4 regions of the Pseudophaeobacter sp. genome follow, and region 3 is predicted to be linked to each of the others. Evidence: riboswitches for the same ligand, from Rfam matches in the RefSeq annotation. Region 3 holds a riboswitch; each other region holds the start of a gene.

The links. Region 3 has a riboswitch for cobalamin ahead of ACN0VH_RS06315 (DUF1636 family protein). Riboswitches for the same ligand answer to the same signal wherever they lie in the genome.
Region 1: linked by a shared signal. The riboswitch ahead of ACN0VH_RS00705 (TonB-dependent receptor plug domain-containing protein) and the one ahead of ACN0VH_RS06315 (DUF1636 family protein) in region 3 are both predicted to bind cobalamin.
Region 2: linked by a shared signal. The riboswitch ahead of ACN0VH_RS06790 (ABC transporter substrate-binding protein) and the one ahead of ACN0VH_RS06315 (DUF1636 family protein) in region 3 are both predicted to bind cobalamin.
Region 4: linked by a shared signal. The riboswitch ahead of ACN0VH_RS11070 (aromatic ring-hydroxylating oxygenase subunit alpha) and the one ahead of ACN0VH_RS06315 (DUF1636 family protein) in region 3 are both predicted to bind cobalamin.

Annotation. Positions count from the first base shown of each region.
Region 1 covers NZ_JBLWXG010000001.1:139,544-146,990, reverse strand. The annotation lists gene ACN0VH_RS00720 (TRAP transporter substrate-binding protein) at 1-755, shown strand, start outside; gene ACN0VH_RS00715 (TRAP transporter small permease) at 758-1,318, shown strand; gene ACN0VH_RS00710 (N-acyl-D-amino-acid deacylase family protein) at 1,356-2,780, shown strand; cobalamin riboswitch at 3,519-3,727, shown strand; gene ACN0VH_RS00705 (TonB-dependent receptor plug domain-containing protein) at 3,884-5,758, shown strand; gene ACN0VH_RS00700 (ABC transporter substrate-binding protein) at 5,762-6,598, shown strand; gene ACN0VH_RS00695 (FecCD family ABC transporter permease) at 6,595-7,447, shown strand, end outside.
Region 2 covers NZ_JBLWXG010000002.1:69,284-76,730, reverse strand. The annotation lists gene metH (methionine synthase) at 1-1,023, shown strand, start outside; cobalamin riboswitch at 1,123-1,318, shown strand; gene ACN0VH_RS06790 (ABC transporter substrate-binding protein) at 1,490-2,500, shown strand; gene ACN0VH_RS06785 (FecCD family ABC transporter permease) at 2,497-3,537, shown strand; gene ACN0VH_RS06780 (ABC transporter ATP-binding protein) at 3,534-4,301, shown strand; gene ACN0VH_RS06775 (pseudoazurin) at 4,306-4,731, shown strand; gene rarD (EamA family transporter RarD) at 4,827-5,732, shown strand; gene ACN0VH_RS06765 (nuclear transport factor 2 family protein) at 5,783-6,193, opposite strand; gene ACN0VH_RS06760 (pseudouridine synthase) at 6,307-6,960, shown strand; gene ACN0VH_RS06755 (alpha-1,2-fucosyltransferase) at 6,980-7,447, opposite strand, start outside.
Region 3 covers NZ_JBLWXG010000001.1:1,322,250-1,329,696, forward strand. The annotation lists gene ACN0VH_RS06295 (DUF1513 domain-containing protein) at 1-311, shown strand, start outside; gene ACN0VH_RS06300 (DeoR/GlpR family DNA-binding transcription regulator) at 483-1,268, shown strand; gene glpD (glycerol-3-phosphate dehydrogenase) at 1,261-2,871, shown strand; gene cobO (cob(I)yrinic acid a,c-diamide adenosyltransferase) at 2,976-3,611, opposite strand; cobalamin riboswitch at 3,662-3,890, shown strand; gene ACN0VH_RS06315 (DUF1636 family protein) at 3,985-4,404, shown strand; gene cobW (cobalamin biosynthesis protein CobW) at 4,401-5,435, shown strand; gene cobN (cobaltochelatase subunit CobN) at 5,525-7,447, shown strand, end outside.
Region 4 covers NZ_JBLWXG010000004.1:55,163-62,609, reverse strand. The annotation lists gene ACN0VH_RS11085 (Lrp/AsnC family transcriptional regulator) at 1-371, opposite strand, end outside; gene ACN0VH_RS11080 (methionine gamma-lyase) at 486-1,688, shown strand; gene ACN0VH_RS11075 (thiamine pyrophosphate-binding protein) at 1,710-4,109, shown strand; cobalamin riboswitch at 4,375-4,575, shown strand; gene ACN0VH_RS11070 (aromatic ring-hydroxylating oxygenase subunit alpha) at 4,640-5,911, shown strand; gene ACN0VH_RS11065 (FAD-binding oxidoreductase) at 5,917-6,996, shown strand; gene ACN0VH_RS11060 (FAD-dependent oxidoreductase) at 7,147-7,447, opposite strand, start outside.

The DNA.
Region 1 (7,447 bases), 1.2 Mb from region 3:
CGCAGGGGCTGATAGAGGTCAACCTCGCCACCGCATCCACCGCCTTTGGGATGAGCCCCCTGATGAAGGGCGTTCTGCTGCCCTTCATGTTCGAAGACAATGATGAGTTCGACACCATCATGGCAGAAACCAATCTGCTCGCGGAAATGAACGTGCCGCTGCTGGAAAACGGTGTGCGGCTGGCGGGCTTCAACTACATCGGCACCAGCATCGGCATGCACAATGCCAAGAAACCGATTACCAAGATGTCGGACCTGGAAGGGCTGCGTTTCCGCGCGCTCAATGCCGAACAGCTCGCCTATCAAGAGGCGCTTGGCGCCACCGGCACCATTGTCGCCTGGTCCGAGGTCGCCAATGCGATTCAGACCGGCGTGGCTGACGGATATTTCAACCCGCCCAATTCGGCCATTCGGACCGGTCACACCGAATTCCTGGTGCATTTCACCCAGGCCAATATCTCTCCTTCTACCCGTACGGTGCTGCTCTCTGAAGATTGGTATGCCGGTCTAAGCGAGGCAGAACGCGCCCAGATCGACGCCGCTGTCGAGGCTGGTTTCAAGGCCAACCGCGCATGGATCGCACAGTGGAGCAAAGAGGTGCGCCAAAAGCATCAAGAGGCGGGCGTCACCCTGACCGAACTGGAACCGGGCGAACGCGACAAGATGGTTGCGGCCACAGGCCCCACATGGGCCGACATCATGAGCGAAGCGCATCTGAAGCTCTTTACTGACGCGCTGGATCAGGTTCGGAACTGAGGATGGCTATCGTGCGACGCATCGGCAATTTTGCCCGCAGGATTAGCGACAGGCTCGACCAGCTGGCGGCGGTGATCGGGGTGACGGCCCTGGCGGTGCTGGTTGGCGCGGTCATGCTTCAGGTCGTCGCACGATATGCTTTTTCGCAGCCGCCATCCTGGACCGAGGAACTGGCGCGCTATGCAATGATCTGGGCCGGGTTGATCGGCGCGACGCTCTCTTTCAAGCGTCGCTTTGACCCGGCGTTGTTTCAGGGCACGTCGGGATCCTCCTGGCGTGCCATGGCTGCGGGGGCGGTGCAATCACTGCTGGTGCTGGTATTCCTGCTGCCCATCCTGTGGCATTCCTTCTTTGGTCCGGGGGGCAATTTCGCGCGCGGATTTCTGACCCGGCACAGCCGCAGCACCGCTGATGCGCTTGATTTTTCCACGCTCTGGGTCGCGATTGCGGTGCCAATCACCATCGTGTTGATCCTGATCCATCTGATCGCCCGCTGGGCTGAGCCGATGACAGAACCATCCACAGAGCCATCTTCTGTGGATGGTTCCGAAGACCGATCCTGAACAACCCCAGCTTTCCACTTACGAAAGGCCCAAATCCATGCATGCTGATATCCTATTCCGCGGTGGTAACATCATCGACGGGACCGGTGCCCCGCGCCAGTCTGTCGACCTCGCCGTGACCGATGACCGGATCGTGGCGACTGGCGATCTGTCGCGCTGGACCGCAGGCCGAGTAATCGACTGCACGGGGCGCATTGTAGCGCCGGGCTTCATCGACCCGCATGTGCATCACGACGAGGTGGTGCTGACAGATCCCGGCATGGACTGCATGCTGAGCCAGGGAGTGACCACGATCATCAACGGCAATTGCGGCTTTTCCATCGCGCCGCTGACCGCGACCGGCCCCTTACCGCAGCCCTTGGGCATGGTCCTGTCGGATGACATGCCGCGTTTTGCCAGTTATGCCGCCTATCGCGACCGGCTGCGGGCGGATCCGCCTGCGGTGAACAGCGCCTGCCTGATCGGGCATGGCACGCTAAGGATCAACGAAGTGGCTGACCTCGACCGCCCCGCCGACCGGGCCGAGACCGCCGCCATGGTTCGCGCGCTTGACCGCGCCCTGTCGGAGGGCGGGATCGGACTGTCGACCGGGCCGTTCTATCCGCCCGCCCGTGCCGCGACCACCCAAGAGCTGATAGAAATGGCGCGGGTCGCGCAGGCACATGGCCGACTTTACGTCACCCATATGCGTGATGAGGGCGATCAAGTCATTGAAGCGCTCGAAGAAACCTTTCAGATCGGCCGTGATGCCTGCTGTGGTGTTCATGTCAGCCATCACAAATGCGCGGGCCTTGCCAATCACGGGCTGAGCGAAACGACGCTTGCGATGATTGACCAAGCGCGAAAACTGCAGGACGTCGGGCTGGATACGACGCCCTGGACGGCGTCTTCCACGATGCTGAATTCGGGCCGCCACAGACAGGCCAGCCGGGTGATCGTCGCTGAATCCGTCCCCTACCCCGAAATGGCAGGTCGCGATCTGTCTGACATCGCGGCGGAATGGGGCACCGATATCGACAGTGCGATGGAACGCCTGCTGCCGGCCACTGGCATATTTTTCATCATGGATGAGACCGATGTGCGCCGCATCCTTGCTTATGAGCATACGATCATCTGTTCAGATGGGATCGCCCGTGGCAGCCATCCGCACCCACGTGTCTGGGGCACCTTCCCGCGGGTTCTTGGGCATTATGTCCGCGACACAGGGGTCTTTGACCTTGAAACTGGCATCAAACGCATGACCTCGATGCCCGCCGACCGCTTTGGGCTACAGGATCGGGGCCGCATCGCCAAAGGTATGTATGCGGACCTAGTGGTCTTTGATGCCGCCTCCATCCGTGAAGGCAACGATTACACGCACCCCACCCGCCCTGCGGAAGGTATCGACCTGGTCTTTGTCAATGGCCGCGAAAGCTGGTGTGCAGGCGGCCATACCGGCGCCAGAGCCGGGGCAGTGCTGTGACAGGCCTCGCACTGCGCGCCCGGTACGCGCCGCATCTGCCCTGCTCTCGCTTCTCACGCTCGAGAATGTTCACGACTTTGGTAGCGTCAAGGCCGCGCATTTCGCGGAAAGTGATCCTGCATCTCCCCAGGTAGAAGAAACCTGCCTCCTCAAAGAAGCCCGGGCGGCAGCATTGTCAGAAATGCCTGAGCCTCCCGGTATCGATGCGGTTCAGCTCAGAGAGGCAGGGTATGTCTGAGCGAGCCAATATGGAGGATATGCTGCAGCAAGCCATAGTCGACGCCTTCAGGTTGGAACGCCGGGCGGCTTCCGTAATTACCTCGGCGTCGTTGTCGCCGTTCTGTTCGCCTTATTGAACGGATTCACATATATCGCTGGAATGATCCGGGGCAAAAACCCCATCCCGCTCAAAGTCCGGCGCACAAAATGTGTGCTCAGGCAGGCTTCCAAGCCGACAATGCAGAGTGGCAATTTCCGGAACGTTGCCACCAGCGGCAGCCGCTTGATCTTCCTGCGTAACAAGACCGCCCCCCTTGCCGAACCCAATCAAATGAAAGACTTATTTGCAGTTATCAACGCCAACCGACATCAGCTCATCAGAATTTCTCGTCGCCAAGCGACCTCTCCGATCAGCAAATGAAATAGACAAAACCTAACCTACTGGGGAAGCAGCCTTTTGGAGCCGCATCCAAGGCGGCCAGTGAGACATTGGCGCTTGACAAAAAAAGCTCAACTTGCATAAGTTCCGGCAATTCTGGTCCGGCTGGGAAACCACCCGGTTAATAGGGAACACGGTGAGGTGTAGCCAACAGGCGCCGAATCCGTGACTGCCCCCGCAACTGTGAGCGGAGAGCAATGCTGCGAGATGCCACTGCCCCGAGGGGCGGGAAGGTGCGGCAAAGCCTCGACCCGCAAGTCAGGAGACCTGCCAGGATGATCACCCTATCCCGGTGCGGGGCGCGCTGTAGATAACGGATTTCCGTAGTGGTGGCAGTTTTCACTGTCTGCGGAGGCAATGCCTTTCAAAGACCAAACCCGAATACACTGCCCGCTTTGGCAGTCACTTGGCCTGTGCTTGTTGCGCGGGTCGGGAGGAATGGAATATGCGCAAGGCAAGCCTGTCATTGGCTGCGGCTCTGGCCGCCGCACCAGCAATCGTAATCGCCCAGGATGACGTCGTCACCGATCTGGGAGAGATCATCGTCTCCGGCGGCTTTACGCCGGTCGAGGCCCAGAAATACGGCCGCTCAGCTTCGGTCCTGACGAGCGAAGAAATCGAAGAACGCGGCATTCTGACCGTTCAGGACGCGCTGCGCGCGGTGCCCGGTATTTCGGTCAACGGTTCTGGCGACAATTTCACTCAGATCCGCATCCGCGGCGGTGAAGGCAACAATACACTGATACTGATCGACGGCGTTCCTGCATCGGCTGGGAATGACGAATACATCCTGTCGGGCCTGGAAACCGCCAATATCGAACGCATCGAAGTTCTGCGCGGCCCGCAATCGGTGTTCTACGGATCCAGCGCGTCGTCGGGTGTCATCAATATCATCACCAAGAAGGGTGCCATCGGTCGCGAGCTGTTTGGCAAAATCGAAGGTGGTGACGCAACCTCGGTCGCGGGGCGCTATTCAATGCGCAATGAACGCGGCGGCCTGGCGGTCGGTCTGTCACACCTGAACGATCGCGGCTATGACATCTCCGGCAGTGGCGGCGAAAAAGACGGGATTGAGCGCAGTACCATCAACCTGACCGGCGACTATTTGGTGTCGGAAGATTTGCAGCTTGGCTTCTCCTTCCGCCATTCCGAAGAGGAGTACGACAGCGATCCGCAAAACTACTCGGCTGTGACGGTTGATCAAAGCGTCACCGACGACCCCACTGCAACCTCCGAGCGCACCGAGCGGCTCGCCAGTATATTTGCCGAATACGCAATGTTGGGCGGACGCATGAAACACCGCCTGTCCTACGATTACAGCGACTTCGAAAGCCTATCCAGCGCTGGCCGCTTTTCTCAGGCGGACCGGAAATCGGTGCGTTATCTACTGAGCTTCGCGCTGGACAGTGCGACACTGGAAGACGCCAACCAGATCGTGAACGTGATCGCTGAAAATACTCAGAAACGGTCGAACTCCAACCCAGACTACCGACCTGACCGGACATCTTTTGCGGTGGAATATCGTGGATCGTTCAATAATGGCTTGAGCGTTCAGGGCGGGCTGCGGCGTGACAACAACAGCTCATTCGACGATGACACCACCTGGAACGTCGGCGCCGCCTATGTGTTTGGCAACGGCGTTCGCCTGCACGCGTCGGCGGGTGAAGGCAGCGTCGACCCATCCTTCTTCGAGCTGTTTGGCAGTTCGTCTGGCACTGTTGGCAATCCGAACCTAGCGCCTGAGAAAAACCGCAGCTTTGACTTGGGCGTCGAAGTGCCGTTCCTGCAAGGCCGTGGTCTGGTTGACGTCACCATGTTTCGCGAAAACCTGACAGACGAAATCGAATGGTATTTCGACACCGGTCTGGGCATGAACACCTATCGCAACCGAACTGAAAAGGCCAAGCGCCGCGGTGTCGAAATCGCCGGTGACATCAAAGCCACCGATGATCTGACTTTCCGTCTGGCATACACCTACCTGGACGCATCAAACGCCGATGGCTCCGTCGAGGTGCGCCGTCCCAAGCACGAATTGCTGCTAAGCGCGACGCATCAGTTCATGAACGCACGTGGCAGCGTGAACGCCGATCTGCGCTATGTGACCGGGAACTACGATACGCAGTTTTTCGGCGCCTGGCCGTATCCGGTGGTGGAGATGCCGAGCTATGTGACCGTGGACGTCGCGGCTCGATATGACCTCACCGATCAGGTCACCCTGACCGGTCGTGTCACCAACCTGTTCGACAAAGAGTATTCCGACGTTTGGGGGTACGCCAAACGCGGCCGTGCGCTCTATGTTGGTTTGGAATCAACGTTCTGATCCATGCGCAAACTGTCCGGCATAGCCCTGGCCCTTCTGTGGGCCGCCACCGGTGCATTTGCCGGGCCGTCCCGCGTGGTGTCGATGAACCTCTGCACCGACCAGCTGGCAATGCTGCTTGCAGCGCCCGGCCAGTTGGCATCGGTTTCCTACATCGCGCGGGACACACGCGCCTCGGCCATGGCGGAACACGCCCTGGCCTACCCCGTCAACCATGGGCTGGCGGAAGAAATATATTTGCTGCAGCCCGATCTGGTGATTGCCGGTGCCTATTCGACAGTGGCCACCACGGAAATGCTGCGCCGTCTTGGCATTCCGGTGGTGGTGTTTCAGCCCGCCAACTCACTGCAGGATGTCCGCGCACGTATCGAGCAGATGGGTGAGGTGCTGGGTCGCGAAGAGGCGGCCCGCGCATTGCTGGCAGACTACGACCAGCGGCTGGCAACGCAGGAGCAAGTCGGGCCGGAGCGGCCGCGCGCGGCGCTTTATGCCGCCAACGGGTTCACCTCTGGCAGCATGTCGCTGGCAGGACAGATCCTGCGCGCGGCGGGGCTGCGCAATATCGCGGATGAGCTGGGCTATGGGCGCTCCGGCCGCATGCCCCTGGAACTGCTCGCCATGTCAGAACCCGAATTTCTGATCGGAACCTCGCCCTATCCACGCGCCGCGCGCAGCGAGGAAAATCTAGCGCATCCGGTGGTGCGCCATCTGGCCGCCCGCAGTGGCGCCGGGCAGATGCGCGATGCCGACTGGGTCTGCGGCACCCCGCATGTGCTGCGCGCAGTGGAAACACTGGCCGAAGAGCGCCGCCTGTTTTTGGATAAGGAGGACCGGGAATGACCCGTCTGATGCTGACGCTGACCGCAGCGATGCTGGCGCTGTTTCTGATCTCGCTCACCCTGGGGCCCGCGGATGTGGGTATCGGTGAAAGCCTGGCGGCGCTGTTCGACAAAAGCTATGGCCCGCTCACCCTGGTGATGCGTGAAATCCGCCTGCCGCGGGCGCTGCTGGCGATAATCATCGGCAGTGGGCTGGGGCTGGCAGGGGCCGCTATGCAAGGCTACCTGCGCAACCCGCTGGCTGAACCCGGTTTGATTGGCGTGTCCTCCTCGGCGGCGCTGGGGGCGGTGCTGGCGATCAACACTGGACTGGCGGCCAGCCTCACCCTGGGTCTGCCGCTGGCGGCTCTGGCAGGTGCTCTCGCCGGTGTCTTTATGGTGATGGCGCTGGCCGGGCCGCAGGGCGGTTCACTGACGCTGATCCTGGCGGGCATTGCGATTTCGGCGATGGCGGCGGCGCTCACCTCGCTGGTCTTGAACCTGTCGCCCAATCCCTTTGCCGCCAATGAGATCGTGTTCTGGATGATGGGATCTCTGGCGGACCGGTCGATGCTGCATGTCTGGCTGGTGCTGCCCTTTGCGCTGGCGGGGGCCGCAATCCTGCTGACGCTGGCGCGGGGCCTGGATGCGCTGACCCTGGGCGAGGATGCAGCGCAGACCATGGGAATGAACCTGCACCGGATGCGGTTGCTGCTGGTGGTCGGAACCGCCAGCATTGTCGGCGGTGCAACTGCGATGGCCGGGGCCATCGGCTTTATCGGCCTTGTGGTGCCGCATATCCTGCGCCCGTTGGTGGGTGGCCAGCCGTCGCGGCTGTTGTGGGCCTCTGCGCTTGGCGGCGCCATCATGC
Region 2 (7,447 bases), on a different contig from region 3:
CGCGCCGAGCGCGCCAAGAAACGGGTGCCGCTGCCCGAGGCGCGGGCCAATGCGATGACAATTGACTGGCAGGGCTACAGTGTTGCCCGCCCCGAATGTCTGGGCACGCGGGTGATCGATGATTGGGATCTGGCGGAAATCGCCGAGTATATCGACTGGACGCCATTCTTTCGCACATGGGAGCTGAAGGGGGTTTACCCCAAGATACTGCAGGACGACAAACAGGGCGCAGCCGCCCGTGCGTTGTTCGCGGATGCGCAGGCGATGCTGAAACGGATCATTGACGAACGCTGGTTTGGCCCGCGCGCTGTTGTCGGTTTCTGGCCCGCAAATGCTGAAGGCGATGACATCCACCTGTTCAAGGATGGCGGTCGGCAGGTGCCGCTTGCCACGCTACACACCTTGCGCCAGCAACATGCCAAGCGGCCGGGGCGGCCCAACGTGGCGCTGGCCGATTTTGTCGCGCCCAAGGGCGTTGACGATTATATCGGCGGCTTTGTTGTTACCGCCGGCCCAGAGGAAAAGGCGATTGCCGAGCGGTTCGACAAGGCAAATGACAACTACTCCTCGATCCTGGTCAAGGCGCTGGCCGACCGCTACGCCGAGGCAATGGCCGAGATGTTGCACCAGCGTGTGCGCCGCGAGCTCTGGCCTTATGCCCCCGATGAAACCTTTGCCCCTGCTGACCTGGTGGGCGAACCCTATCGCGGCATTCGCCCTGCCCCCGGCTATCCTGCCCAGCCCGACCATACCGAAAAGCGTACGCTTTTCAGCCTGCTGGACGCCGAAGCCGCCACCGGGGTGGAGCTGACCGAAAGCATGGCGATGTGGCCCGGATCATCGGTGTCTGGCCTCTATATCGCCCACCCCGACAGCTATTACTTTGGCGTCGCCAAGGTTGAGCGGGATCAGGTGCAGGATTATGCGACCCGCAAGGGCATGACGCTGGAAGAGGCCGAACGCTGGTTGGCCCCGGTGCTGAACTACACCCCAACCGGCATTTCGGTGGTCGCAGCGGAATAGGGGGGCAGTGCCGGGTTGCGCATTTTACAGCCGTAGCACGGCGGGCAAAGGCGGCAGGGTTCCGCAACAGAATAGTCGTTGCAACAGGGGAAATTGCTTACTAGAACACAACCTGTCGGTTTCCATGAGGAATCAAAAGGGAATCCGCCACCGGCTTGCCGGTGAACCGGAACTGCCCCCGCAACTGTAGGCGATGAGCGTGCAGCGATCATGCCACTGTGGCCACCGTGCCATGGGAAGGCCGCTGCTGTGATGACTCGCAAGTCAGGAGACCTGCCGACGCTGAATGCAACGCGGCCCGGGCGGGGAGTCCGGGGAGGTGTCGAATGAGATTAATCCTGCGGTGCCCAAAGGCACCTGCCATCGCCAGTACCTATGCGTCGCCCCTTTCGGGTGCCGTATTCGTCAGCCACGGGTTCGCTATTCCCTCTTTGTTTCTGGTCGCATCATCCCCTGGAGACAATCAATGTATTCCCGATTTCTGACGGCGGCTCTGCTGGGCGTGGCCAGTTTTGTGCCGATGGCGCAGGCCCAGACGACCTATCCTTTGACGATTGAAAATTGCGGTGTCGAGGTCACCTTCGATGCAGCCCCCAAGACTGCGGTTACGGTCGGTCAGGCCGGAACCGAGCTTTTGTATTCGCTTGGACTTGGCGACAAGGTCGCGGGAACATCGGTCTGGTTTACCGAGGTGTTGCCTGAATTTTCTGAATTGAATGCGGGTGTCGAACGGCTGGCGGACAATGATCCCAGCTTCGAATCCGTGGTCGACAAGCGCCCGGATATCGTTGCGGTGCAATATGAATGGCATATCGGCCCGCAGGGCATCGTTGCCACCCGCGAACAATTCTCGGATCTTGGCATCCCGACCTTTGTTCTGCCCGCCGATTGCTGGGCCAAGGACAACAGCACCGGATCGGACGGAACCCGCTCTGCCATGTTTGAGATGGCCAGCATTTATGCAGGCGTCACCCAGCTTGCGCAGATCTTCGATGTGTCTGACAAAGGCGACGCCTTGCTGGCGGATCTGAAGGCCCGCGAAGCTGCGGCCATTGCAAAGGCGGCTGAGTTGGATCTGCAAGATGCCTCGGCTGTTTTCTGGTTCTCGTCGGCCGAGATGGACATTGACCCCTACGTTGCCGGGCGCAAGGGGCCTCCGGGTTATATGATGGACAAGCTCGGGCTGCGTAATGTCGTGGAAAGCGACGAGGAATGGCCGGTTGTCGGCTGGGAAACCATCGCCCGCGCGAATCCGTCAGTCATCGTGGTGGCCAAGATGGACAGGCGCCGCTTTGCGGCGGATGATGTCGAGAAAAAGCTGGAATTTCTTAGAACAGACCCGGTGACCAGCCAGATGGATGCTGTAAAGAATGACCGCATCGTGATCCTGAATGCGCATTCTATGGATCCATCAATCCGCAATATCACGGCGCTTGAAACGCTGGCCGAGGCCCTGCCGAAGTTCGATCTGCAATGACGGATGCGGCTGCTCCAGGCGTTTTTCGGCGCTCGTTTGGGCTGTGGATTGCACAGGGGCCAGCCGTATTGATCCTGGCAATCCTGGCTGGGGTTGTCATTGGTGAAACGCCGCTGCCGCTTTCGACGGTGGCGGCGGTCTTTGCAAACCGTCTTTGGGATGCGGGTTTGATCCTTGATCCGATCGACGCTGGCATAATCTGGAGCTACCGGCTGCCGCGCACCCTGGTCGCTGCGGGCTGTGGCGCGGGTCTTGCCCTATCGGGCGTTGTTCTACAGGCTTTGGTGCGCAATGCCTTGGCGGATCCCTATCTTTTGGGCGTCTCTGCGGGGGCCGGAGCGGGCGCCGTGGCCGTGACGATCCTTGGCGTCGGTGGCGGGTTGCTCGGGATTTCGGGCGGGGCCTTTATCGGTGCGACCCTGTCATTTGTCGTGGTGGCGGCGCTGGCGCGGGCCGCGGGTGGCGGCTCGGCGCAGCTTGTGCTTGCGGGCATCGCCGGTTCGCAGCTTTTCAACGCGTTGACCTCCTTTCTTATCGCCAAGTCGGCGAATGCGGAACAGGCGCGCGGCATCATGTTCTGGCTGCTGGGCAATCTGTCCGGCGTACGATGGCCGGATGTCATGCTGGCGGCGCCCGTCGCGATGATCGGCTTTCTGATCTGCCTGTGGTTTGCACGCGCGATGGATGCGTTTTCCTTCGGTGTTTCTTCAGCGGCATCGCTTGGCGTGCCGGTTCGCCGGGTTCAGATTGTGCTGATCGGTGTGGTGACGCTGATGACTGCGACCATGGTCAGCCTGGTTGGATCCATCGGATTCGTCGGCCTTGTCATCCCGCATGCCATGCGGTTTGTCGTCGGTCCGAGACACGCGCGGCTGGTGCCCGCCTCGGCGCTTGCGGGGGCTGTCTTTCTGATTGCGGCGGATATCGCCTCGCGGATGCTGATCCCCGGTCAGGTTGTCCCGATCGGCGTGGTCACAGCGCTGGTCGGCGCGCCGGGCTTTGCGCTGATTCTTGTACACAGCCGGAGGCGGCTGTGAGACTGGCAGCAAAATCCCTCGGCTGGGCGGCGGGATCGCGGCGCATTGTTCAAGAGGTCTCGCTTGAGATTGCCCCGGGCGAGACATTCGGCCTGATCGGCCCAAACGGCTCTGGCAAGTCTACGCTCTTACGTCTTTTGGCGGGGCTTCTGGCGCGGCCATTTGGTGTTGTTTTGCTGGACGGCGATCCCCTGACCAGCCTTGGCAGGCGCGACATTGCCCAGCAGATTGCAGTTGTGGAACAGATTGCCGAAACCTCCGAGGCGCTTTCGGTGCGCGATGTGGTCGAGCTTGGCCGCACGCCCTGGCTCTCGGCGCTGGCGCCTTTTAGTGCGCAGGATCGGGTCATCGTTGCAGAATCTCTGGCGGCCGTGGACATGGCCGATATGGCGGGGCACAGCTGGGCAACGCTTTCGGGCGGTGAGCGCCAGCGCGTCCAGATCGCGCGGGCATTGGCGCAGCGGCCGCGTCTCTTGATGCTGGACGAGCCGACCAACCACCTGGATATCCACCACCAGCTGTCGCTGTTGCGGTTGGTGGGCGATTTGCCGGTGACGGTTGTCATGGCGCTGCATGATCTTAATCAGGCAATGAGATGCGATCGCCTTGGCGTGATGGAAGCGGGGCGGATGGTCGCCTGCGGCCCGCCCGAGGATGTGCTGACCCCTGCGCGGCTTGCATCAATCTTTCGCGTGCGGGCCACCCGGCTGCGCGACCCCGCCGACGGCGCAACGGTCTTTCGTTTTCAATGTCTTGAGGAGTGAACAGATGAAACCCATTGTACTGCTGCTGAGTGTCCTGACGGCCCTGACCGCCCGGCCTGCCTGGGCCGAGACGCATGAGGTGCAGATGTATACGCGCAACGCAAGCGGCCCGATGATCTATGAACCGGATTTTCTGCGGATCGCCCCCGGCGACGAAGTGCGTTTCATCCCGGTGCAACCGGGCCACAATGCTGCGACCATCGACGGCATGACGCCCGAAGGTGCCGCACCGTTCAAGAGCCAGATCAATGAAGATTACACGGTTACACTGACGGTACCGGGGCGCTACGGAATCAAATGCTCGCCGCATTTCGCCATGGGCATGGTGATGCTGATCGAAGTTGGCAACAGCCCAGAAACAACATTTCCCGCCGATCTTCCGCGCCGGGCGCAAGATCGTTTCGATGCCATCCTTGCGGCAAAACCCTAATGATCGCACATCACGATCTGTGATGGCGGGATCACATAATCTGTGCTTCTTCTTTCTGAATGAGCTGCGATAAAGGCGTGTCACAGGAGGCACAGATGACCCAGAATGCGCGCGAGAATGTTGATACCCCTCAGGGGTTGGCCTTTGCCATTACGGCCTATTTGCTGTGGGGTTTTTTGCCGCTGTATATGAAGCTGTTGGATCATGTGCCTGCGGCCGAGGTGGTGGCGCATCGGGTGCTTTGGTCGGTGCCGGTGGCCGGGGTCCTGCTGGTCTTTCTGGGGCGTACCCGTGATCTGCGCACGGCGCTGACCAGTCCGCATACCCTTGGGATGGCCTGCGTGACGGCGGCGCTGATTTCCATCAACTGGGGGATCTATGTCTGGTCCATTTCGGCTGGGCAGGCGCTGGATGCCGCATTGGGCTATTACATCAACCCGCTGTTCAGTATTGCCCTGGGCGCGGTCTTGCTGCGCGAGAAGCTGAGCCGCACCCAGCTGGCGGCTATTGCCCTGGCGGCGGCCGGGGTTCTGGTGTTGACGCTTGAGGCCGGGCGCGTGCCGCTGGCGGCCATTGGGCTGACGCTCAGCTGGGGGTTTTATGCCTTTTTCAAAAAGCGGCTGCCGGTTGGCCCCAATCAGGGCTTTATGCTGGAGGTGCTGATCCTGACACCGCCTGCGCTGGGCTATCTGGTCTATGCTTCTGTCACTGGGACAACGCATTTTCAGGGCGTTGATGTCTGGCTGCTGATGGGCTGTGGCTTGGTGACGGCGGTGCCGCTGATCGTCTATGCCAATGGCGCGAAATTGCTGCGGCTTTCGACCATTGGGATTTTACAATATATCGCGCCAACCATGATCTTCTTGATCGCGGTTTTTGTGTTCGGAGAGGAATTCGGCCGCGCCCGGATGATTGCCTTCCCGATGATCTGGGCGGCCTTGGTGATCTATTCGATCCCATTGATCCGCAACTGGCGCAGCCCGGCAAAGACCCTCGCCTGAGGCCACCCTGGCCAAGCCCGCTTTGGGCCAGGCCGCAGGGGCGGGGCGTTCTAGCTGAGCGCCTTGCGGAATTCTAGAAAGCGGGCATCTGTCTGGACCCGTGCATTGATCGCGTCGCGGAGCGCCCCAATCGTTTTATGCGGGCGCATTACCACCTCGAAGGTCTGGATCAGCCCGGCATCATTCAGCGTGATCAGGTCAACGCCGACGCAGTCCAGATCACCGACCTTGCACTGGAACTCCAAGGCCCAATCGGCACCGTCGCCCATGATGCGGCGATAGCGGAAATCCAAGAAGATCTGCCCTACATGGCCCAGAACCGCGGCAACAGGTGCGCGTCCAGTCCAGGTTTTCCAATAGGTTGGTGGCAGAAACCGCACGTCTTCGGCCAGCAGCTCGGCGATGGCCTCTTCCTCGCCCTTGGCGACGACCTCCTGCATGCGGGTGATGGTTGGGTGCATGGTCTTCTCTCCCTTGGATTGCTTGCGGCGATGCTTGCCTTTGGCGGCCTGTGGGGCAAGCGCGACGTTGCGGGAACTTGCCCCGGACAGCAAGGCGCAGTAGGCAGGCGCTCATGGCAGTTTCAAGTGACTATACCCCGCCGCAGGACCCGCTGGAGATCCTGCATCATGACGCCCAGATTCTGGTGGTCAACAAGCCCGCTGGTTTGCTCAGCGTTCCTGGACGTGGCGCGCATCTTGCGGATTGCCTGCTCACACGGGTGCAAGCGGTTTTCCCCGAGGCCCTGCTGGTGCATCGGCTGGACCGCGATACCTCGGGGGTGCTGGTTTTTGGCGTTACGCCGCATGCGCAGCGACATCTGTCGATGCAATTTGAAAAACGCACTGCGCGCAAGGTCTATGTGGCGCGTCTTGCCGGGCGGCTAGAGCCAAGGGCCGGAGAGGTGGATCTGCCGCTGATCGTGGATTGGCCGAATCGGCCGCGCCAGATGGTCTGCCATGACACCGGAAAACCCGCCCTGACCGAATACCGGGTGGTGAAATTTGGCGAGGACGAAACCCGCGTGCGTCTGACGCCCAAGACCGGGCGGACCCATCAGCTGCGGGTGCATATGCTGGCGCTGGGCCATGCGATCTTGGGCGATCCGCTCTATGCCAGTGGCGCGGGATTGGACTATGATCGCATGATGCTGCATTCCGAAGAGCTACGGATCAAGCACCCGGATAGCAGCCTGTCGATGAAGTTTCGCGCCAAGGCGGATTTCTAGCCGGATCAGCGCTGGGGCGTCAGGTACTGATCTTCAGCCAGTCTGGCGGCAAAATATCCGGGTTGTGCAATTTGGGGTCGCCAAACCAGTTGGCCGGCCCCGCCACCCGTTTCTGCGCGTTCTGGTTCAACCAGGCGGCCCACCAGGAAAAAGAGCTGTTGCCGATGATATTGTGCTTGCACAGGCTCATCAGGCGCATGTCTTCGAAATCGGTCTCCGGCCCGTTGAAATCGACAACGACCTTGCGACAGGGCAACGGAAGGTTTTCCTTGGCCCAGTCGGGATCATCCGAAAACACATAGACCGTGGGATCGTCACCGGCCAGCCCGTCCAGAAGGCGCGCCAGCGCCGCTTCGTAATAGGCCTGATCGCAGAGCACATGGGCCGAGAGGGCCACATAATCGCCGCGCCGCACATGCAGTGAGATGGCGTTATCGTCGGTGATCTGTGCTGCCATCTCGGCGTTCTGGGTATTTGAGACCTCGGG
Region 3 (7,447 bases):
GGCTGATGGGGGAAGATGATCCCCGTTTGCGGCATCTGCAGGGATATGGTGGTTCAGTCGCCTTTACACCGGATGGGCGCAAGATCGCGGTCAGCTCTCCGCGTGGCGGGCTGGTACAGGTGATGCAGGTTGAAAGCGCCGAAATCATTCAGGAAATCCCGCTTGCGGATGTCTGTGGCCTGGCGACAACCGCAGACGGGTTGATGGCCAGCACCGGGCTTGGCCAGGTTCTGACGCTGGATGGCCCCACAGTCACCCACCAGCAGAGCCATGATCTGGCCTGGGACAACCACCTTATTCGGCTAGGATAATCTGGCAGGTTTATTCCCGGGCTGATGTTGGGACAAAGCTGCAATCCATGGCGAGGCGCGGTCTTTGATCGCGCCTTTTTCTTTTCCCGCCGCCAGATGCGAAAGTAAAACGAAAACAAATGATGACTCTCGAAATGAGATAGGCTAAATCCCACATCAAAAGGAAAGCCAATGGATGCAGCGACTCGTCACTCTCACATTCTGGATCTGCTGAACGCCCAGGAACGGGTCGAGGTGGAGGATCTGTCGCGCCGTTTTGCGGTCTCACTGCAAACCATCCGCACGGATCTGCGCGATCTTTCCGCGCGGGGCGCGTTGTCGCGTGTCCATGGCGGCGCAGTGCGCATCAGCTCTGCTGCCAACCGCGCCTATGCCGATCGGCGCAAACAAAACGCCAGCGCCAAGCAGGCCATGGCCGCCGTTCTGGCAGATCTGATCCCCGATCGCTGCTCTGTCGCGCTGAATATCGGCACCTCAACCGAACAAGCCGCACGGGCGCTCAGCAGTCACCGGGGGCTGACTGTTCTTTCCAATAATATAAATATTATCAATCTTATGATTGGCGGAGAGTCCAAGGAGCTGGTTCTGGTCGGTGGCACTGTGCGGCAAAGCGATGGCGCAATCATTGGCGAGGATGCAGTCAAGTTTATCTCGCGATACAAAGTGGATTATGCCATCATCGGTGCCTCGGCGCTGGATGCGGATGGCGCCGTCCTGGACCATGACGCCAACGAGGTTTCTGTCGCCCGCGCCCTGTTGAAGAATGCGCGCAACAAGATCCTTCTCTGTGATGGCAGCAAATTCGCTCTCTCTGCACCGGTGCGAATCTGCGACCTGACAGACCTGGATATCGTGATCACCGACCAATTGCCCCCTGCCCAATTTTGCGATGTCGCCCGCGCCGCTGGCACCCGCATCCTGACCACTGCCACAAACGAAAGCCCCGAAAATGTCTGACACCAAGATCACCGATCTCTTTATCATTGGCGGCGGTATCAATGGCTGCGGCATCGCCCGTGACGCCGCCGGGCGCGGCCTTTCCGTCACGCTGGCCGAGATGAACGACCTGGCTTCGGCCACGTCTTCGGCCTCGACCAAGCTGTTTCATGGCGGGCTGCGCTATCTTGAATACTTCGAATTCAGACTGGTGCGCGAGGCCCTGATCGAACGCGAGGTACTGTTGAAAGCGATGCCGCATATTTCCTGGCCAATGCGCTTTGTGCTGCCCTTCCACAAGGATATGCGGTTCGACAATGACACGCCGACGTCAAAACTGCTGACCACCTTCATGCCCTGGATGAAGGGGCGGCGCCCGGCCTGGCTGATCCGTCTGGGGCTGTTTTTGTACGATTCCCTTGGCAAGCGTGGCATCCTGCCCGGCACCAGCACGGTGGATCTGACCACCGATGTGGCAGGCCGCCCGCTGAAGTCGAAATTCAAAAAGGCCTTTGAATATTCCGATTGCTGGGTCGAAGACGCCCGGCTGGTGGTGCTGAACGCCCGCGACGCGCAGGCCCGTGGCGCCAATATCATGACCCGCACCGAAGTCTTGCACGCAGAGCGCCGCGCCGATCACTGGGTCATCACTGTCAAGGATCACGCCAGCGGCGAAACGGCAGAGCATCACGCCAAGATGCTGGTCAATGCAGGCGGGCCATGGGTGGCGGATCTGCTGCGCCAGACCCTGGGGCAAAACAGCCGCGAAACCGTGCGTCTGGTGCGCGGCAGCCATATCGTGGTGCCAAAACTGTTTGACCACGGTCGCTGCTATTTCTTTCAGGGGACCGATGGCCGGATTATCTTTGCCATCCCCTATGAAGAAGACTTCACCCTGATCGGCACCACCGATGCAGATCACCCTGATCCCGGAACCGCGCCGGAATGCACGCCAGAAGAACAGGACTATCTGGTGAATTTTGCGTCGCAGTATTTTGCAAAGCCGCTCAGCCGCGATGATGTGATCTGGACCTATTCCGGGGTGCGCCCACTTTATGATGATGGCGCCAGTTCGGCCACCGCAGCGACGCGCGAATATGTGCTGACGCTGGATCAAACCCAGGCGCCGCTGCTGAATGTCTTTGGCGGCAAGATCACCACCTATCGCAAGCTGGCGGAATCCGCCCTGGCCAAGATTGGCGAGGCCCTGCCAGGCCTTTCAGGCAACTGGACCGCTGGCGTGCCGATGCCAGGAGGCGACTTTCCGGTGGAAGATGTCGCCAAGCTGACGGCCAAACTGGCCAGCGACTATCCGTTCCTCAGCGCCTATGCCACGCGCCGTCTGATCCGTGCCTACGGGCTGGAAGCCTGGGAGGTTCTGGGAGATGCAAAAGCACCAGAAGATCTGGGGCAGGATTTTGGCGCAACCATCACTGCACGCGAGCTGGACTGGGTAATCAGGAACGAATGGGTGCGCACAGGCGAAGATTTTCTATTGCGCCGCACCAAGCTGAACCTGCGGCTTGATGCAGCCCAGCGTGCGGCTGTGGATGCGTATATTCGAAACAATCCCGCCCTTCTGTCAGCTGCAGAAAACCGGGCTGCGTCGGTGGCTCAGACGTGACCCAGATATAATCTGGGCCTGATCCGTTTTTTTGGGGATGCACAAGTCCGCCTGCGCGGCGGGCAAGGCACTGCCCGCCTTTTCGACCGCGCAGCGCCTTTCTCTTAAAATTCCACGCCTTTTTGCGCCTTAATACCGGCACGAAAGGGGTGCTTGACCTGCCCCATCTCGGTGACAAGATCGGCGATCTCGATCAGCTCTTCTTTGGCGTTGCGGCCGGTCAGCACCACATGGGTCATCGGCGGCTTTTCCTCCACCAGGAATTCCAGCACTTCGTCCAGATCCAGGTAATCATAGCGCAGCGCGATGTTGATCTCGTCCAAGAGCACCATGGTGTTGCGCTCATCCCGAATCATCTCTTTGGCTTTTTCCCAGCCCTTTTGCGCCGCAGCGATATCGCGCGCCTTATCCTGTGTTTCCCAGGTAAAGCCTTCGCCCATCGCATAAAACTGGCACAGATCGCTGAAGTTTTCCTCAATCAGGCTACGCTCGCCGGTCTGCCAGGCGCCTTTGATGAATTGCACCACAGCCGAGGGCATGCCATGGGCGATACACCGCATGATCATCCCGAATCCCGAGCTGGACTTGCCCTTGCCCGGGCCAGTGTGGACGATGATCAGCCCCTTTTCGCCATCCTTGTTTTTCATCATGCGATCGCGGGCGGCCTTTTTCTTGGCCATCTTTGAGGCATGCCGTGCCGCTTCCTCTTCTGAAACGCCGGTTTCGGACTTCTCGCTCACTGGGGTCACTCCTGCTGTTTGTGCAAGTCTTGACAAGGAAGCCCCCAATAGCGCAAGGGGTTTTCGTTGGTTCCTGCAAATTGCAGGCGAAGAGGGAATGTGACAGGCAGGTGCCCCCCCCTTGGCATCAGTCTCAAGCACAGCCGCCCCCGCGACCGTGACCGGAGAGGTCTCTGATGCCACTGGTGCCCTGCGCCGGGAAGGCAAGAGAGCCGCAGACAGGCCCTAGGCCTGTTGAAATCCGCAAGCCGGGAGACCTGCCAACGCATGAGACAACGGGCGAACGGGGTGTGTCGCAACTGGTTGTGGGAGCGCACCTCTGCCCTCCCCCTGCTGGCACTGCCCCTTGGCCCCACAATGGATGTGCGCGCTGATGGCAGACGATATGGCGGACCCCCCCGCCCCAAATACCGCAGAGGTCACCCTGACGATCTGCACCACCTGCAAACGCGAAGGTGTTGACCCCGAATCCACACGCCCCGGCACCCTGCTGCTGTCGGCCCTCTCCGAGGCGACATTGCCAGACGGGGTCACGGTGCGCGGTGTTGAATGCCTGTCCGCCTGCAAACGTGGCTGCGCCATGGTGCTGACCGGTGGCGATACCCGCTGGAGCTACATCTACGGCGACCTAGATCCCGAAGCCCATGTCGACGACATTCTGGCCGGGGCTGCCGCCTATGCTGCCACGACCGATGGGCTGGTGCCCTGGCGCGAACGCCCACAGGTATTTCGCAAGCAATCCATCGCCCGCATTCCCCCGATCACATTCCCCTGCAAGGACGAAACCCCATGAGCGATCTCAACAAAATTCCTGTCACCGTCATCACTGGTTTCCTCGGTGCGGGCAAGACCACGCTGATCCGCCACCTGATGCAAAACCCCCAGGGCAAGCGCCTGGCGGTTCTGGTCAATGAATTTGGCACCGCAGGCGTCGATGGCGATATCCTGAAATCCTGCGCCGATGAAAACTGTCCTGAAAACAACATTGTGGAGCTGGCAAACGGCTGTATCTGCTGCACCGTGGCGGATGATTTCATCCCCACCATCGAGGCCCTGATGGCCCTGCCAGAGGCCCCCGAACATATCCTGATCGAGACCTCAGGCCTGGCCCTGCCCAAGCCGCTGCTCAAGGCCTTTGACTGGCCGGCCATCCGATCGCGCATCACCGTTGATGGCGTCATTGCCCTAGCCGACGCCGAAGCCGTGGCCGCAGGGCAGTTTGCCCCCGATCTCGCCGCCGTCGAGGCCCAGCGCGCTGCCGACGATAGCCTGGATCATGAAACGCCGCTGTCGGAAGTGTTTGAGGATCAGATCGCTTGCGCCGATATCGTGCTCTTGTCCAAGGCCGATCTGGCGGGCGAGGCCGGACTGGAACAGGCCCGCAAGGTGATCGAGGCCGAAGCCCCGCGCCAGCTGCCGATCCTCCCCATGAGCGAGGGCGTGATTGATCCGCGCATCATTCTGGGGCTTAATGCAGCCGCCGAAGACGATCTGGAGGCACGCCCCAGCCATCACGATGGCCACCACGACCACGAACATGACGATTTTGAAAGCATAGTTGTCGAAATGGGCGAAGTTTCTGACCCGGAAGCGCTGCAAAATGCCATTGTGAACCTGGCTCGGACACGCAATATCCTGCGGGTCAAAGGCTATGTTGCAGTAAAGGGCAAGCCAATGCGCATGTTGGTACAGGCCGTTGGCGAACGTCTGCGGGCACAATATGATCAGCCCTGGGGCGATGCACCGCGTCGCACCCAGTTGGTGGTCATTGCCGAACATGACAATATCGACGGGGCCGCCATCCGGGCAGACCTGGGCGCCTAGGCCACTGGCAAAGACAAAGCAAACGCGGGTGCCGCATTCCGGCTGCAAGGCCAGGCGGCACCCTAAACACTCTGCAAGAGGCCTCACCAATGCACGTCGTTTTTCGTGAAAGCCACGGGTTGGATCAAACCGACACGCCACAGGATCTGGGGCAATCGCCCGCAGATTTGGTGGTGCTGTCCTTTTCCGACAGCGACCTTGGGGCCTTTGCGGCAGGCTGGCATCGCGCCGATGGCAAACTACCCAGCCTGCGGCTGGCCAATCTGGTGGCGCTGAAACACCCGCTGTCGGTCGACACCTATGCCGAACAGACACTCGCCGGGGCCAAGGGGGTGCTGGTGCGGCTGATTGGCGGCGAAAGCTATTGGCCCTATGGGCTGGCCACCCTGCAGGATCTGGCCCGCCGCCGCGGCATCGCCCTGGCAATCCTGCCTGCCGATGGCCGTGAAGATCCTCGGCTGGACGATCTGTCGACCCTGCCAGCCTCGACCCTGCGGCGGCTGCAGGCGCTTTGTGATGCGGGCGGCGCGGTAGCGGCGCAGGCGGCGCTGGCGCAGCTCTCGCTGGCGGCGGGACTATATGCCGGGCCAGTTCTGGGGTTGAAATCCACCCCGCAGCACGGCTTCTATGATCCTGATCTGGGGGTGATTTCGCCCCCCGATATGCAGAATAAACCTTTGGTTCTGATCAGTTTCTACCGCTCTTACCTGACTGCCGCCGATACCGCCCCGGTGGATGCCTTGATTGCTGAACTGCGCGCCCGTGGCTACGCTGCCTACGGCGTGTTTGCCGCCAGCTTGAAATCCACCCAGACCGCCGCCTGGCTGCGCGAGACCCTGCCGGTGCTGAAGCCAGCCGCTATTGTCAACGCCACCGCCTTTTCGGCCCAGGGCAGTGATGGCAGCGCCTCGCCGCTGAATGCCACTGGCTGCCCGGTGTTTCAGGTGGCGCTGTCCACCGCCCGCAAAAAGGATTGGGCCGAAGCGGCGCGCGGGCTCTCGCCTGCGGATCTGGCGATGCATGTCGTTCTGCCCGAAGTAGACGGTCGTATCCTGGCAGGGGTTGTAAGTTTCAAATCCCCCGGCAAGCAGGATCCGGACCTTCAGTATTCCCGCTTTGCCCACCGCCCCGTTGCTGATCGCATCGCGGCGGTTGTCGACCGGGTCGAAGGCTGGCTGCGTCTTGCAGCCCAGCCCAATACGGCCAAGCGCCCGGCGCTGATCCTGTCGACCTATCCCGGCAAGGCCCACAATCTGGCCCATGCGGTGGGGCTGGATGCGCTGGCCTCCTGTGAGGAAATCCTGGCAGGATTGGCCAAGCAGGGCTATGACACCGCGCCGCAGGGGGATCTTGGCCTGCGGCTGGACAGCGCCGCTCTGCGCTTTTCGCTGCAGGAATATACCGCCGCGCTGGCCAGCCTGCCGCAGGTGCTACAACAGGACCTGGCCGCCGCCTGGGGGGCGCCGCAGCAGGATCCCGACTGCAGGGATGGCGCGTTTCACTTCAAGGCGCTGCAGGCGGGCAAGGCGCTGATCGCCCTGCAACCGGAACGTGGCGAGGTACAGACCCGCGTTGACGACTACCATGATCTGGAACGCACGCCGCGCCATGCCTATGTCGCCTTTTATCTCTGGCTGCGCCAGCACAGCGATGCGCTGGTCCATATCGGTGCCCATGGCACCCTCGAATGGCTGCCCGGCAAATCCGTTGCACTCTCGGCGGCCTGCTGGCCCGAAGCGCTGACCGGCGCGCTGCCCGTTGTCTATCCCTTTATCGTCAACGACCCCGGCGAGGCCGCCCAGGCCAAGCGTCGCATTGGTGCCGTAACCCTGGGCCATGTGCCGCCGCCCCTGGCCCAGACCACCCTGCCCGAGGGCATGGCGCGGCTGGAAAACCTGCTGGATGAATATTCCACCGCCGATGGGCTGGACCCGGCACGGCGCGACCGTCTGCTGGAGGATATCCGCGCTGAGGCCCAGGGCACTGGCGTCGAGGCAGATCTCGGCCTCACC
Region 4 (7,447 bases), on a different contig from region 3:
ATGCAATTGCGAATGAAATTTTCATAGGCTTCAAGGTCAGGTACCAGCACCCGAAGCTGATAATCCATCGCTCCGGTCATGACATGGCACTCCAGCACTTCGTCGATCAGCCGAACCCGTTTTTCAAAATTCTGCACATCCGCCTGATTGTGCCGTTCCAGTTTGATGCGCACGAAAACGGTGATGGAAAGACCATAGGCAGCCGGGTCGACATCCGCGCTATAGCCTTGGATGATCCCCTTCGTTTCCAGGTTTCTGACCCGGCGCAAACAAGGCGAAGGCGACAGGTTGACCGCATGGGCGAGATCCTGATTGGTCATGCGACCATCGCGCTGAAGGGTGCGAATGATTTGCTTATCTTTACTGTCCACCGGGGCCTCACATTAGCATACTATGCCAATATATATCGAAGATGTGGCAATATTGGCAATCCATTGATCCAATTTATGGTGCAAGGTAGCTCAAAATAGGATCAGGAGTTCACAATGCCCCACCCCACTGGTTTTGCCACCCGCGCCATCCACCACGCGTATGACCCGCAAGAAAATGAGGGCGCGCTGACCCCGCCGCTGCATTTGACCTCTACCTTCGCCTTTGAGACCACTGAGGCAGGCGGCGAGATGTTCGCAGGCGAACGTCAGGGGCATATCTACAGCCGCATTTCCAACCCAACCTGTGATCTGCTGGAACGCCGTATCGCCACGCTGGAGGGGGCCGAGGCCGGGCTGGCGTTGTCGAGCGGCATGGGCGCGATTACCGCCGTGTTGTGGACCCTGCTGTCACCGGGGGACGAGGTGATCGTGGACAAGACGCTGTATGGCTGCACCTTCGCTTTCATGCAGCACGGTTTGGCGAAATGGGGGGTTACCATCACCCATGTGGACATGACCGACCCTGACACCCTGCGCGCTGCCATCTCTGATCGGACCCGCGTGGTCTATTTCGAAACTCCAGCCAACCCGAACATGCGTTTGGTGGATATTGCCGCCACCGCCGAAATCGCCCATGCCGCCGGGGCGCAGGTGGTGGTGGACAACACCTATGCCACGCCCTACCTGACCCGCCCGATCGAATTGGGAGCGGATATCGTGGTGCATTCCGCCACCAAGTATCTTGGCGGCCATGGCGATGTCGTGGCCGGGCTGGTCGCGGGCCGCATGGAACAGGTCACCGAAATCCGGCTGGTCGGGATGAAGGACATGACTGGCGCAGTGATGGCGCCGTTCAACGCGATGCTGATCCTGCGCGGGCTGAAAACCCTGTCCCTGCGGCTGGATCGTCATTGTGAATCCGCCCAGATTGTGGCCGACTATCTAGAAGCACACCCGGCGGTTCAATCGGTGTCTTTCCCCGGATTGGAAAGCTTTGCGCAACACGATCTCGCCCAGCGGCAGATGGCACAGCCCGGCGCGATGATTGCCTTTGAAGTTACCGATGGCATGGCCGGGGGCATCCGGTTCATGAACGGGTTGAAGATGATCCAGCGGGCCGTATCGTTGGGCGATGCGGAAACTCTGGTCCAGCACCCGGCCTCGATGACACATTCGACCTATACCCCCGAGGAACGTGCCGCACATGACATCAGCGATGGGCTTATCCGCCTGTCCGTCGGGCTAGAGGACGTCGCGGATATTCTTGCCGATCTAAAGCAGGCCCTGCCGTTTCCTGCCCAATACGCTGCCGAATAAGCCCCGAACAAGGAGAGAGCCATGCACAACGATATGACCCACCTGAAGACCATTGAACAGCGTCTGTTGTGGCTCTCTCACTGGATGATCCATCACGCCAATCACCTGCGCCCGAAGGTGGACGGGATCAAGGTTGGCGGTCATCAGGCCTCATCGGCTTCGATGGTGTCGATCATGACCGCGCTCTACTTCTCGACGCTGAAACCCGAGGACCGGGTCGCGGTGAAACCCCATGCCTCTCCGGTTTTTCATGCGCTGCAGTATCTGATGGGCAACCAAACCCAAGAAAAGATGGAAAACTTCCGGGGCTTTGGCGGGGTGCAGTCTTATCCCAGCCGGACCAAGGATATCGATGATGTCGATTTCTCCACCGGGTCGGTTGGGCTTGGGGTGGCGATCACCTCCTTTGCCTCGATCATTCAGGATTATATCAAGGCCAAACGCTGGGGCGAGGACGCGCCGATGGGCCGGATGGTGGCACTGGTCGGTGATGCTGAACTGGACGAAGGCAACATCTACGAGGCGCTACAGGAAGGCTGGAAAAACGATCTGCGCAATACCTGGTGGATCATCGACTATAACCGCCAGTCCCTGGACGGGATCGTGCGCGAGGGCCTGTTTGAACGGGTCGAGAAAATCTTTGATGCCTTTGGCTGGGATGTGGTGCGGGTAAAGCACGGCGCCTTGCAGCGGGCCGCCTTTGAAGAACCGGGCGGCGACCGCCTGCGCGATTGGATTGATGCCTGCCCGAACCAGGAATACGCGGCGCTGACCTTCATGGGCGGCGCGGTCTGGCGCAAACGGCTGTTGGAGGATCTGGGCGATCAGGGCGCGGTATCGGCGCTGATCGAACGGCGCGATGATGCGGCACTGGCGGCGCTGATGGAAAACCTCGGCGGCAACTGCGTTGAAACGATGGCCCAGACCTTTCAGGCGATCGACCATGACCGCCCAACCTGTTTTCTTGCCTATACCATCAAAGGCTGGGGCACCCCGATTGCCGGGCACAAGGACAATCACGGCGGGCTGATGAATACCAGCCAATTTGCCCAGTGGCAGGCGCACATGGGGGTGAGAGAAGGGGAAGAATGGGATCCGATGGCCACCGTTGAAGATCCCAAGGCCCTGCAAGAGTTCCTGTCCCAGGTGGCCTTCTTTGCGCAGGGCAGACGTCGTTTTCAGGATATCAAACTGGCTGTGCCCAGCCTTGAAATTGACACCGCCCGCGATACTTCGACACAGATGGCCTTTGGCAAGATCCTCGATGATCTGTCCAAAGGTGACAGCCCGCTGGCCGAGCGGATCGTGACCACATCGCCTGATGTGACCGGCACGACAAACCTGGGCCCCTGGGTGAACCGGCGCAAACTATTTGGCCGGGCAGAACAGGCCGACGCCTTCATCGAACACCGCATCCCTTCGACCGCGAAATGGGAATTCACGCCGCAGGGACAGCATATCGAACTGGGCATCGCAGAAATGAACCTGATGCTGTTATTGGGGGCGGCGGGCCTGTCACATTCGCTGTTCGGCAAGCGCCTGATCCCTATTGGCACGGTCTATGACCCTTTTGTTGCCCGCGGCCTGGATGCGCTGAACTATGCCTGCTACCAGGATGCCCGTTTCATTCTGGTGGGGACGCCGTCAGGCATTACCCTGGCACCTGAAGGTGGTGCCCACCAGTCAGTCGGCACGCCGCTGATCGGGATGAGCCAGGACGGTCTCGCCGCTTTTGAACCTGCTTTTGCGGATGAATTGGCGGTGATCATGCAATGGGCCTTTGACTACCTTCAGCGCGACGGCGAAGGCGACCCGGATGAGCGCACCTGGCTGCGCGACGAAACCGGCGGCTCTGTCTATTTGCGCCTGTCCACCAACCCGATCGAACAGCCCGGCAAGCGGGTCGACGATGATTTCCGCCAGGGGGCCATTGATGGCGCCTACTGGCTGCGCAGGCCGGGGCCGAATTGCGATGTCGTGATTGCCTACCAGGGCGCCGTCGCGCCCGAAGCGATCAAGGCTGCAGGGATGATTGGCGAGGCCCGGCGGGATGTGGGCGTTCTCGCCGTTACCTCGGCTGACCGTTTGAATGCGGGCTGGACTGCGGCGCAACGGGTGCGGTCGCGCGGCGCTGCTGATGCGCAGTCTCATATCGAAACTCTCATGTCTGCCCTGCCGCCGCATTGCAAAATCATCACCGTGATCGACGGTCACCCGGCAACCCTGTCTTGGCTGGGGTCGGTTGCGGGGCACCAGACCATTCCGCTGGGTGTGGAACATTTTGGTCAGACCGGTACGATTGGCGATCTCTATAGTCATCATGGCATTGATGCTGCCGCCATTGTCGAAAAGGTCAATGGCCTAACCACTGGCAGAAACATACACCAGAACGCGTCTGGTTTACCGCTCAGCAACGCCTGATAGAGCGGTAGGCCACGCCAGCAACAGTTGGGCGATGACGGGGCCATCCCGGATGGCAAATCTTCGGCCAGCCCCCTCCCCGCTCTCGGTCTTCCCAATGCCCCCGCATCGGCGCAGCATTCGTTGCATGGGGCATCAACCTTCGCTTTTTGGGCATGGCAAGCCCTGCTTCGTTGCCTGCGGCGGCCATGTTGCAGCTTTTGCATGGCAGTACGGTTTTGGACCTAAAGAAGTCGTTCGCAACTCAGAAATCCGGCGCTTGCGATCTAGTCTGTCCCGGCAAGGTGCTGCCGTCCCGCGCGGGCGGCAGAGAATTGGGAAGTCGGTGAAAACCCGACACTGCCCCCGCAACGGTAAGGAAGATCAGGTTCGGCTATCACCACTGGGACGAGGATCCCGGGAAGGTGCCGCTACCCGGTGAAAGCCTCTTCCAAGTCCGGAAACCAGCCTTGCAGATATGTCAAACCGCGGGTGGCGGTGGGGGCACAGATTCCGGACGTGTTCCTCGCGCGCCTCCGAACTGTTCTCCCATGTCATCTGCCCAAGCAAGGCCGCGGGGCGCGGCAGGAGAGCCAGAAGTGAACACTATTCAAAGCCTAATTGCCCGCCGAAAACCGAAACATACCTTGGAACAGGCGTTCTACACCGACCCCGAAATCTTTCAGGCCGACCTGGAGAACATCCACTACCGCGATTGGCTGTTTGCAATTGCGGCCTGTGAATTGGCCAAACCCGGCGACTACGTCACCTATAACGTAGGGGCCTATCGCGTAGTTATCGTGCGGGGCGCTGACAATCTGATTCGGGCCTTCCACAACACTTGCCGCCACCGTGGTTCTATCATTTGCAAGGCGGCCAAGGGAAACGCCCCCAAATTGGTCTGCCCCTATCACCAATGGACCTATGAGCTTGATGGATCTTTGCTCTGGGCCCGCGATATGGGGCCTGATTTTGACCCCAGGCAGCATGGTTTGAAAACGGTGCATTGCCGCGAACTGGCAGGGCTGGTCTATATCTGCCTGGCGGACGAGGCCCCTGATTTTGATAGCTTTGCTGAAGTCGCCCGCCCCTATCTAGAGCCGCATGATCTGGGAAATGCCAAAGTCGCCTTCGAGAGCTCAATCGTTGAAAACGGCAACTGGAAACTGGTCTGGGAAAATAACCGCGAATGTTACCATTGCGGCGGTAACCACCCGGCACTTTGCAGGACTTTCCCGGATGACCCTGCTGTAACCGGTATCGAAGACGGCAATACACCAGCGCATCTGCAGGCGCATTTTGACCGTTGTGAAGCTGCGGGGCTGCCCTCTCACTTTCGCCTTGATGGTGACGGACAGTACCGGCTGGCACGCATGCCGCTGAAGCAAGGTGCCGAAAGCTATACGATGAACGGCAAAGCCGCTGTGCGTCGCGGGATGGGGCACGCCCCCTTTGCCGATGCCGGGGCACTGCTGAAGTTTCACTATCCCACAACCTGGAACCATTTCCTTGCGGACCATTCCATTGTCTTCCGTGTCACGCCGATCAGCGCGACCGAAACTGAGGTGACCACCAAATGGCTGGTCCACAAAGACGCGGTCGAAGGTGTCGACTATGATCTGAAACGCCTGACAGAGGTCTGGATCGCCACGAATGAAGAAGACCGGGAGGTTGTCGAAAACAATCAACAAGGCATCAACAGCCCAGCCTATGCGCCCGGCCCCTATTCGGGAACGCAAGAGACCGGAGTACTACAGTTTGTAGAGTGGTATTGCACCACATTGACAGATCGCCTGGCACCTGATGCCGTGGCGGCGGAGTAAACGATATGAAAGACCTCTATTCAGCCGCAGGCGTTTGGAAAGATGGGGAAACACTGGAATGTGTTTCAGTGGTTCCTGAGGCGCCAAATACCGCAAGCTTCAGCTTTCGCGCGCCTTCCGGGGCGCTCTTCAGCTATGAGCCCGGACAGTTTCTGACGCTCGAAATCCCGGCTCCGGGACAGCCGGGCGGTGTTGTGCATCGCACCTATACGGTTTCCTCCTCTCCGTCGCGGCCGCGTTCGATCACCATCACTGCCAAGGCGCAAGAGGACAGCATCGGAACCCGCTGGATGCTGGATAATTTGCAACCCGGGATGCGCATGAAAGCAATTGGCCCGGCGGGATTGTTCAGCAATTCCAAAAGCAAGGCCAGCAAGTATCTGTTCGTTTCCGCAGGTTCTGGCATCACCCCCATGATGTCGATGACCACCTGCATGTGGGATGAGGGCCAGGATCTGGATGTTGTCTTCATCAATTGCGCCAAACGCCCATCTGAAATCATCTTTCGCCAGCGCCTGGAATGGATGGCGAGCCGCACACCAGGGCTTGATCTCAAATTCGTGGTGGAAGAACCCGATCCTTACAAACCCTGGACCGGCTATCAGGGGCAGTTCAATCAGTTGATGTTGGGCCTGATGGCGCCGGATTATCTAGACCGAGAGGTCTATTGTTGTGGGCCAGAGCCTTTCATGACTGCCGTGCGCGAAGCACTGGCAGGGCTGGGCTTCGATCTGGACAACTATCACCAAGAGAGCTTTGGCGCCCCTGTCGAGACAGAGGCAGACCAGCCCGATCTGGATGATGTGGTGCTTGACGATGATACCAATGCCGTGATCCATTTTGCCACCTCTGACATAACAGCCAAAGTCGCGGAAACGGATACCGTCTTGGCGGCTGCACGCAATGTTGGCCTGAATATCCCGTCGGGCTGTACATTTGGTGTCTGCGGAACCTGCAAGGTCAAGAAATCCGCAGGCGAGGTCCATATGGTGCACAATGGCGGTATTTCTGAGGATGACATTGCAGCGGGATACATCCTCGCCTGCTGTTCCAACCCAATCGGAAGAGTTGAAATCGAAGTCTGAAAACCCAAAGGGGGCGCCGATCCGCGCCCCCTATGTAGTTGGACATAAACCTTCTACACCAATACGATTGCTTCGAGGGGGCTTGTGTCATCTCGTGTTGGCCAGGGGGGCGAGGCCTCCTCGCCCCGCCCCTGTTCTTCGTCTTCGCCGTCAGCCCTCCCCGGCAGCGTGGCGCCCAGCCAGATAGCCGAAGGTCAGAGCCGGTCCAAGCGTGATCCCCGCGCCTGGATAGGTACCGGCCATGATCGAGTTCATGTCGTTGCCGCAGGCGTAGAGCCCGTCGATCACGCTGCGGTCCTCGCGCAGGACCCGAGCGTCTGCATCTGTGGCGAGTCCCATGCTGGTGCCGATGTCGCCCGGGAAGATGCGCACGGCGTAGAATGGCCCGGTCTCAAGCGGGTTGAGGCAAGGGTTCGGGCAATGATCGGGATCCCCCAGATAGGTCTGATAG